Regions from separate parts of the Brachybacterium sp. genome, predicted to be linked through region 3. Evidence: predicted binding sites of a transcription regulator. Region 3 holds the regulator's gene; each other region holds the start of a gene.

Region 1 (3,275 bases), on a different contig from region 3:
GGTCCTCGTAGACGCCGGTAGCAGCGTTCAGGCCCTGGCCGACGGGGAGGTGCTTGACCTTCTCCGCGACGACGCCGCCCTCGAGACCGGCGTTGACCGCGATCTGCTTGAGCGGTGCCTCGATGGCGACCATGACGATGTTCGCCCCGGTGGCCTCGTCACCCTCGAGGGTGAGCCTGCCGAAGGTGTCCGCACCGGCCTGCAGCAGCGCGACGCCGCCACCGGCGACGACGCCCTCATCCACAGCAGCCTTGGCGTTGCGCACGGCATCCTCGATGCGGTGCTTGCGCTCCTTGAGCTCCACCTCGGTGGCGGCGCCGGCCTTGATGACGGCCACGCCGCCGGCCAGCTTCGCGAGGCGCTCCTGGAGCTTCTCACGGTCGTAGTCCGAGTCCGAGTTCTCGATCTCGGTGCGGATCTGGGACACGCGACCGGCGATGCGCTCGGCGTCGCCGGAGCCCTCGACGATGGTGGTCTCGTCCTTGGTCACGACGACCTTGCGAGCCTGGCCGAGCAGCTCGAGACCAGCGGTCTCCAGCTTCAGGCCGACCTCCTCGGAGATGACCTGGCCACCGGTGAGGATGGCCATGTCCTCGAGCATCGCCTTACGACGATCGCCGAAGCCCGGTGCCTTGACGGCGACGGACTTGAAGGAGCCACGCAGCTTGTTGACCACGAGCACCGCGAGCGCCTCGCCGTCGACATCCTCGGCGAGGATCGCGAGCGGCTTGCCGGACTGGATGACCTTCTCCAGCAGCGGCAGCAGATCCTTGACGGAGGAGATCTTCGAGGAGATCAGCAGGATGTAGGGGTCCTCGAGGACCGTCTCCTGGCGATCGGCGTCGGTGACGAAGTAGGGCGAGATGTAGCCCTTGTCGAACCGCATGCCCTCGGTGAGCTCCAGCTCGAGGCCCATGGTGTTGGACTCCTCGACCGTGATCACGCCTTCCTTGCCGACCTTGTCCAGCGCCTCGGCGATGAGCTCGCCGATGGCCGGGTCAGCGGCGGAGATGGCTGCGGTGGAGGCGATCTGCTCCTTGGTCTCGATCTCGTGAGCCTGCGAGAGCAGGGTCTCCGTGACGGCTGCCACGGCCTTGTCGATGCCGCGCTTGAGCGCGATCGGGTTGGCGCCGGCGGCCACGTTGCGCAGCCCCTCCTTGACGAGGGCCTGTGCGAGGACGGTGGCGGTGGTGGTGCCGTCGCCGGCGATGTCGTCCGTCTTCTTGGCGACCTCCTTCACCAGCTCCGCGCCGATCTTCTCGTAGGGATCGTCGAGCTCGATCTCCTTGGCGATCGACACGCCGTCGTTGGTGATGGTGGGCGCGCCCCAGGACTTCTCGAGCACGACGTTGCGGCCCTTGGGGCCGAGGGTGACCTTGACGGCGTTCGCGAGCTGGTTCATTCCCCGCTCGAGGCCGCGCCGGGCCTCCTCGTCGTATGCGATGAGCTTGGCCATTGTGGAATCTCTCCCGTGTGGTGTGGTGTCCACCCGACCCTGTGCCCGCGACGGACGAGAGCCGACGCCGTGTTCATGTCCCACAGCGGCGACCCCCTCACGGGGCCGGAATGTTCGTGGTCGGCGAAGCGGTGGACCGCCTGCCGATCGTGCCCCCGGTGCGCGCGAGCTCGAGCGCACGAGGCGCTGTCACTCTCGATCACCGAGTGCCAGATCATCATAAGCACTCGAAGGCGGAGAGTGCTAACTCTCTGCTCATGGCGGACACATCGGTCGAGTCGCTGTCGGGTCGCAGTCGCTTCGCCCTGTGTCAGAGCCCCGCGCTGCGGAGCCCTCCGGAACGGCCCGGGAATCTGGAGAGCGACAGGCGCCGACCTCCTGGGTCGCCGCCTGCCGCTCGAGCCTCCTGCTGTCGAGAGCGAGCTCTGTCAGCCTTCGCCCTCGGCGTCACCGCCGGCATCGCCGGGCTCAGCCACGGCGACCAGGGTGATGCGGGCGTCGTACTCGTCGCTCTGACGGGCTTCGCCGGCGCCGGCGCGCTCGGCGAGAGCCTGAGCGGTGTCCGCGTCGCCCTCGTCGCGGTAGAAGACCACCGGCTCCTGCTGGGCGTTGTCCGAGGTGGTGACGCTGACGTCCTCCCAGCCTTCACCTTCGAGGGTGTCGCGCCAGGTGCCGGCCAGGCCGTTGATGCCGCCGGCGTTGACCACCAGCACCGGAGTGGTGAGGTCGGGCTCGGGGGCGGGCTCGGCTTCCTCCTCGGCAGCGGTCTCCTCGGCACTCTGCTCGGCGGCTTCGCTCTCGGCCGCGGCGGAGGTGGGGTCCTCTGCGCGGTCATCGCCGTTGTTGCCCATGCCTCCGATGAAGAAGAGCAGCACGACGAGCAGCACCGCGGCGGCGCCGATGATGATGATGTACAGCAGGTTCTCCCGCCAGAACGGGAGCTCGGCGCGGTGGGCGCCGTGGAAGGACACGGCGTCCGCCTCATCGTCGAAACGGTCCGGCGGGTACGGATACTGGGAATCAGCCACGGCCCCATTAAACCTGCTCCACCCGCGCCGGGTGCGGAGCACACGCCCTGCGGGTGACTCCGCTCAGGCCACTCGGTGGGTGTCGGCGGCGCCCGTGGCGCCATCCTCGGACGTGCGCCGGCCCCGCAGTCGGTGGACGACGGAGGGCGCGGCCCGCAGTGCGGCGGGCTCGTCCAGAAGTGCATTCAGACGCACGTAGTACGCGACCTTCGACAGGCCGATCTGCTCACGGATCGCCCGTTCCTTCGCGCCGACGTAGCGGAAGGTGCGACCTTCGAGGGCGAGGATCCGGCGGTCCCGCTCGCTGAGCCCGCCCTGCGGGCCGGGCAGTGACGCATCGGACATCGTGGCGGGAGTGTCGTCGCCCTGCTCCGGTTCTTCACCCGCGGAGAGCTGCTGCTCCGATTCTGTGGCCTCCACAGCCTCCACAGCCTCCAGAGCCTCCAGAGCCTCCGCAGCCTCGACGGTTCCCGCGGCGGCGAGCGCTGCGCGGGAAGCTCGATGAGCGATATCGGAGGACATAGCCCCAGGGTAAGGGCCGGGACGCGCCGGTCCTGTCCGGCGCGCCGCTGACCCGGCCCGGGTGGGGAACGGCTCACGCGCGCCGCTCAGCGGGGCGCCGGTGACTGGTCCGGTGGAAGACTGGAGCCGTGTCGACATCGCTCGCCGAGAACATCGCCGCCGACTGGGCTGAGGCGCTCGCGCCCGTCGAACCCCGCCTTCGGGAGCTGGAGGGGTTCCTGCGTTCCGAGGAGGACGCCGGTCGCGGCTATCTGCCCGCTCCTGATCGG
Region 2 (3,275 bases), on a different contig from region 3:
GGCATGCAGAACGGGCCCGGCATGCAGAACGGGCGGGTGGCCCGGGTCTCCCCGGATCACCCGCCCGTTCGGTGCGAGCTGATCAGCTGATCAGTCGATGCTCTGTCGAGCGGTCACTCGTCCTCGTCGTCGCGCTTGTCGATGATGAGGGTTTCGGTGGTCAGCACCATGGCCGCGATCGAGGCGGCGTTCCGCAGGGCGGAGCGCGTGACCTTGACGGGGTCGATGATGCCGGCTGCCACCAGGTCGACGTACTCGCCGGTCGCGGCGTTCAGGCCGGTGCCGAGAGCGGCCTCCCGGACCTTCTCGACCACGACGTAGCCCTCGAGGCCGGCGTTCTCGGCGATCCAGCGCAGCGGCTCGACGACGGCGCGGGCGACGGCGCGCACGCCGACAGCCTCATCGCCCTCGAGGCCGAGGCCGTCCTCAAGGATGGAGGACGCCTGGACGATGGCGCTTCCGCCACCGGAGACGATGCCCTCCTCGATCGCAGCGCGGGTCGCGGAGACCGCGTCCTCGATGCGCATCTTCTTCTCCTTGAGCTCCACCTCGGTGTGAGCCCCGACCTTGATCACGGCGACACCGCCGGCCAGCTTCGCGAGACGCTCCTGGAGCTTCTCACGATCCCAGTCGGAGTCGGTGTTCTCGATCTCGGCGCGGATCTGCGCGACCCGATCGGCGACGGCCTGGTCATCGCCAGCGCCGCCCACGATGGTGGTCGAATCCTTGGTGACGACGATGCGGCCGGCCTGGCCGAGCACCTCGGTGCCGACGGTCTTGAGATCCAGACCGAGGTCAGAGGTGACCACCTGGGCGCCGGTGAGCACCGCGATGTCCTGCAGCATCGCCTTGCGGCGATCGCCGAACGCGGGAGCCTTGACCGCTGCACCCTTGAAGGTGCCACGGATCTTGTTGACGACCAGCGTGGACAGGGCCTCGCCGTCGACGTCCTCCGCGATGATGAACAGCGGCTTGCCACCCTCGACGACCTTCTCCAGCAGCGGCAGGATGTCCGCCACGGCCGAGATCTTGCCCTGGTGCAGCAGCACCTGGGCGTCCTCGAGGACGGTCTCCTGGCGGTCTGCGTCGGTGACGAAGTGCGGGGAGATGTAGCCCTTGTCGAACTGCATGCCCTCGGTGAAGTCGAGCTCCATCGCCGTGGTGGAGGACTCCTCCACGGTGATGACGCCGTCCTTGCCGACCTTGTCGAACGCCTCGGCGAGCAGGTCGCCGATCTCGGTGTCCTGGCTCGAGACGGAGGCGACGGAGGCGATCTGGGCCTTCCCGTCGACCGGCGTGGCGATCTCGCCGAGCTTCTCGGAGAGCGCCTCGACGGCCTTCTCGATGCCGCGCTTCAGCGCTGCCGGGGCAGCGCCGGAGGTGACGTTGCGCAGACCTTCGTGCACGATGGCCTGGGCGAGGACGGTGGCGGTGGTGGTGCCGTCGCCGGCCACGTCGTTGGTCTTGGTCGCGACCTCCTTGGTGAGCTGAGCGCCGAGGTTCTCGTAGGGATCCTCGAGCTCGATCTCACGGGCGATGGTCACGCCGTCGTTCGTGATGGTGGGTGCGCCCCACTTCTTGTCGAGGACGACGTTGCGGCCGCGGGGGCCGAGCGTCACCTTGACGGTGTTGGCGAGCTTGTCGACGCCACGCTCGAGGGCGCGCCGGGCGTCCTCGTTGTAGATAATCTCCTTGGCCATAAAGCTCAGTCCGCTCAGTTCTCGATGATTGCGAGGATGTCGCGGGCGCCGAGGACGAGGAACTCCTCGCCGCCGTACTTCAGCTCGGTGCCGCCGTACTTGGAGAAGACGACCTTGTCGCCGACCTTGACGTCCATCGGGACGCGCTGACCGTTATCGTCGAAGCGGCCGGCGCCGATGGCGACGACCTCGCCCTCCTGGGGCTTCTCCTTCGCGGTGTCCGGGATGACCAGGCCGGAGGCGGTGGTCTGCTCCGCCTCGAGCGGCTTGACGACGACGCGATCCTCGAGGGGCTTGATGGAGACCGACATGCGGCTCACTCCTTCATGAAGAGATGACTCTGCTTGAGTTCTGGGTGGTGGGGATCCGTTCCCGATCGTCGTCGCGGTGCCGACCGGGGGAAGATCCCTCTGCGGCAGTCTCTGGCACTCTCGGCCGTCGACTGCCAACGAGCCCCACTGTAGAACCCTCGCTGGCACTCATGCAAGACGAGTGCTAGAACGATGTCGTCCCGCGGCCCGGTTTCGGCTCTATCCCAGCTTCGGCCGCAGGGTCCTTGCCCGCGCCTCACCCCGGACCGAGCCGGCGATTCCGCCGAGGATCGTGGCCGCCGCAGGCAGGGCCAGCGCCCACACGGCCCACCACCCGACGTCCAGCTTCTCGTTCCGCCATGGGCCGAAGGCGTCCCACGGGAAGGTGTCCTTCGGATCGATCAGGAGTGCCACCAGGAACGGCAGGAAGAACAGCAGGCTGGAGATCACCGAGCCGAAGCGCGCTGCCGTCACCCGAGTCCGGCGAGCGGGCGTGGCGTCGGCGACGGTGCGCATCCCCGGCTGCACCAGTTCGGACTGATCGATCGGGGCGAGCCATCCGGTCCAGTACGACAGCGGCAGGACGGCGATCAGCACCAGCACCGTCGGCCCCGGCCAGAGCGGCGGGAGCTCCGCGGACCGACCGAGGATTCCCGGCAGGTCGACCCCACCGGCTCCGAGGAACCACAGCAGGAGCCAGCCGAGGACCACCAGGCTCAGCGCCCACAGGATCGCCGTGGACCCCATCAGCGCCCGTCGCGCGCCGGGACGCGCATCCCGCTCATCGATCTCTCGGAAGAACGTCGAGTGGGCCCGTCGCCAGCGGCGCTGGTAGTCCTGATGGCGGGCCACCTCCGCGTCCTCGACGGGATCAGGCCGCTCCCCCGGAGGAACCCAGTCTTGCCGGAGCAGCTTGAGCCCCTTGGTGATCGCAGCGGTCAGCACGACCCGGGAGGAGAGCACGCGCAGGGGCAGCAGGCGATCGAGGGTCTCGCGCGGGATCGACCGGATCACTCCGACCAGGCGCCCCATCTCGCCGAGGCCCGGTGCGCGAGGTCTGGTCTCGAGCTCCGAGGCGGCGAAGAGGCCCTCCCCCTCGTGCGTTTCGAGACTCTTCGCCAGGGCCGCATATCCCTCAGCAGCAGCCGTGTCGAGATCGGAACGGGCGAGGACTTCACGCAGCGCCACGATCCAGGAGCGGGCGGCACGATGGTCGATGCCGATCAGCTCGGTGCGGATCCTGAGGGTCCGCAGCCGACCCAGC
Region 3 (3,275 bases):
GCCCGTCTCGCCCTCTCCGCGCAGCTGGATCCGAGTGCCGTTCTCGACACCGGAGGGGATCCGCACGGTCACCGTGCGCTCGGAGGCGGTGCGGCCATGACCGGAGCAGCCGGTGCAGGGGCTCTCGATCACATCGCCGTGGCCCTCGCAGGTGGGGCAGGGTGCCATGGTGACCATCTGGCCCAGCAGCGACTGGGCGACGCGCTGGACGTGGCCGGAGCCGTTGCAGGCGGTGCAGCGGGTGGGGCTGGTGCCGGGCTCGCAGCAGGAACCGGTGCAGCGCTCGCACAGCACTGCGGTGCGGAAGGTGACCTTCTCCTCGGTGCCGAAGACCACGTCACGCAGGTCGATCTTCACACGGCGCAGCACATCTCCGCCACGTCGCTGGCGGGGCACGGGGCCCTGGTTGCGGCCGCGCATGCCGGAGGCGCCGGCGAACATGTCGAAGATGTCGTTGAAGTCGAAGCCGCCACCGCCGCCACCGGGGAAGCCGCCCATGCCCGGGCCGCCACCCATGTCGTACTGCCGGCGCTTGTCCGCATGGGAGAGGGTCTCGTAGGCCTGGGAGACCCGCTTGAACTTCTCGGCCGCCTCGGGGTCCGGATTGACGTCCGGGTGGAGCGTGCGGGCGAGCTTGCGGTACGCCTTCTTGATCTCATCAGTCGTCGCTTCGCGGGAGACGCCGAGGAGGTCGTAGTAATCGTCGTTCACTGCAGTGGGGTCCTTACCGGGGAGTCGGTGCCGCGGGCGGCGGGCACGGGGCGTCGAGTGGCATGGGCGGCCGGGCGGGGGTGAGCCCGCGGAGCCCGCCCGAGGCTATTCGAGAAAGCGGGAGACGTAACGGGCGATGGCCTGGACGGTCGAGATGCCGGTGACGTAATCCATCCGGCTGGGTCCCAGGATCGCGACATGCGAGCCGACACCGTACCCGGCGCCGACGACCGCGGCCTGATGCAGCGCCCGGTCCTGGAGCTCGGTCCCGATGCGCACCTCGACGGCGCCCGGCGAGGCGTGCATCTCGGTGAACAGGCGCAGCAGCACCAGCTGCTCCTCGAGCACGTCCAGCAACGGCTCGACGTCACGGGCGAAGTCCTCAGCCGATCGCGCGATGTTCGCGGTGCCGGCCATCATGATCCGGCCCTCGGCACGAGTCGCTGCGAGCGCGGCGAGAGCCTCGGACACCTCGGCGGCGGCCGGTCGCTCCGGGGGCGTGAGCGCTTCGAGGAAGTCCTCCAGCGGCGTGGCGAGGTCGGTGACCTCGCGGCCTGCGACGACACGATTGAGCTGGTCGCGCAGCACCGCGTAGTACTCGGCAGGTTTGCCGGCGTTGATAGGCACGGTGCGCTGATCCACCCGGCCGGACTCGGTGATCAGCACCACCAGCAGCAGGGAGTCGGCGACCTTGACCAGTTCGACATGCCGGATCCGGGCCTGCCTGCGGGCCGGGTACTGCACCATCGCGACCTGCTGGGTGAGCTGCGCCAGCACCCGCACGGTCCGAGCCAGCAGCTCCTCGACATCGCCCGAGTCCTCGAGCAGCGTACGGATCGCCCGGCGTTCGGGGGCGGAGAGCGGCTTGATGGTGGCGACGTGGTCGACGAAGGTGCGGTAGCCCTTGTCGGTGGGGACACGCCCCGCCGAGGTATGCGGCTGATGGATCAGCCCCTCCTCCTCGAGCAGCGACATGTCGTTGCGCACTGTCGCAGCGGAGACCCCGAGCTCGTGGCGTTCCAGGAGCGACTTGGAGCCGACGGGCTCGCGGGTGGAGACGTAGTCCTCGACGATCGCGCCGAGGATCTGGAGCTTGCGGGCGTCCGTCTCGCTCACCTCCTGCGCTGCGTGCGTCCAAAGTCGTGGTCTCTCATTTGGCACTCTCTCATGCCAGGTGCCAATCCTACGCGCCCCGGCGCGCTGCGCGGGGAGGCGTTCGCCACGGGTGTACGGTGTCGCGCGTGCCTGCTGACTTCCCCGACCGGTACGGCCGCGACGTGCTGTCCTCCGGTCCGCCCGCCCATCATCGTCGCCGTCCCGTGGCCCGCGAGGTCCCCGCTCAGCGGGGCCTGGTCGCCGAGGAGGCCTCCACGGGGTTCACCGGCGCGGTGACCCGCGTGGAGAAGATCGCCGGAGAGCTCGTGGTCGAGCTGGAGGACGGCCGCGGCGTCCGCCGGACGTTCCCACTGGGCCCCGGCTTCATGATCGATGGACAGCCCGTGGTGCTCACCCGCGCCGTCGCGACTGCCTCCGCACCCGTGCGCCGGCGCTCCGCCTCCGGGTCCGTCTTCGTCGAAGGGGCGAAGGCACGCACCGCCCGCGCCTCCCGGATCTGGGTCGAGGGCACCCATGATGCGGAGCTGGTGCAGAAGGTGTGGGGCCACGACCTGCGCATCGAGGGCATCGTCGTCGAACAGCTCGAGGGCGCGGACAACCTCGCCGAGCGCGTGCGTGAGTTCGGACCTTCTCCCGGGCGCCGGCTCGGGATCCTCGTGGATCATCTTGTGAAGGGTTCGAAGGAGTCCCGCATCGCCGCCGAGGTCATGGCGCTGCCTGGCGCCCGAGGCAATGTCACGGTGGTCGGACACCCGTACGTCGATGTCTGGCAGGCGGTCAAACCCGCCCGGGTGGGGCTCACGGCATGGCCGCACATCCCCAAGGGCACCGACATCAAGGTCGGCTCCCTCGCCGCGCTCGGCTGGCCCCATGCGGACAAGTCCGATATCGGACTCGGCTGGAAGCGGATCCTGTCGACCGTCCGCTCCTACGCCGACGTCGAGCCGACGCTCTCGGGCCGCATCGAGGAGCTCATCGACTTCGTGACCGTGGACCACTCCTGACTGGGGGTTAACCCCCGGTCGATACGGCGGCACGCCACGCGGACGCCGCAGGCGATGCTCTATAGGCTGGCTGCATCAGCCCGTCGCCGGCGTGAGAGCCGGCCCGTCCCGAAGAAGGAACCATGAGCCAGACTCCGCATCCGCATGATCCGTTCGGCATCGAGCCCGGCACCCCCGCCGAGCAGGCCGCCCCCACCTCGGATCCCTCGCTGCATCCGCACGACCCCTTCGCCTACGGTCCCGACGCCTCTCGCGTCCCGTCGCCGCCGAGCGCCGGTGAGCCCGCGGCGCAGGCCCCCCATCTCGCCGCGCCGGCTCCCGCTCCTGCGGGCCACAGCGCATATCGCGCGCAGGGTGGCGCACCGGGTGGGGCGCCGGGCGGGGAGCAGACGGACCAGCCGGCTCCCGGCACCAAGGGTGTCTACGAGGGGCCCCTGAGCGGTC

Evidence for each region. Region 3 encodes HrcA, which represses chaperone genes, less so after heat shock. Its sites were predicted from a motif close to TTNGCACTCGNNNNNNNCGAGTGCNAA; they were not measured.
Region 1: a site for HrcA is predicted at 1,643-1,669, ahead of groL (chaperonin GroEL). Genes of this name have one in related genera too.
Region 2: a site for HrcA is predicted at 2,173-2,199, ahead of groES (co-chaperone GroES). Genes of this name have one in related genera too.

The regions. Positions count from the first base shown of each region.
Region 1 is NZ_JBQDLF010000004.1:141,503-144,777, forward strand. Features, by position in the region: gene groL (chaperonin GroEL) at 1-1,456, opposite strand, end outside; gene ACTH43_RS03160 (LytR C-terminal domain-containing protein) at 1,885-2,484, opposite strand; gene ACTH43_RS03165 (DUF3263 domain-containing protein) at 2,548-3,006, opposite strand; gene ACTH43_RS03170 (uracil-DNA glycosylase) at 3,135-3,275, shown strand, end outside.
Region 2 is NZ_JBQDLF010000004.1:21,866-25,140, forward strand. Features, by position in the region: gene groL (chaperonin GroEL) at 114-1,700, opposite strand; gene groES (co-chaperone GroES) at 1,715-2,011, opposite strand; gene ACTH43_RS02610 (hypothetical protein) at 2,231-3,275, opposite strand, start outside.
Region 3 is NZ_JBQDLF010000001.1:49,377-52,651, reverse strand. Features, by position in the region: gene dnaJ (molecular chaperone DnaJ) at 1-711, opposite strand, end outside; gene hrcA (heat-inducible transcriptional repressor HrcA) at 817-1,827, opposite strand; gene ACTH43_RS00215 (DUF3097 domain-containing protein) at 1,953-2,831, shown strand; gene ACTH43_RS00210 (DUF4870 domain-containing protein) at 2,954-3,275, shown strand, end outside.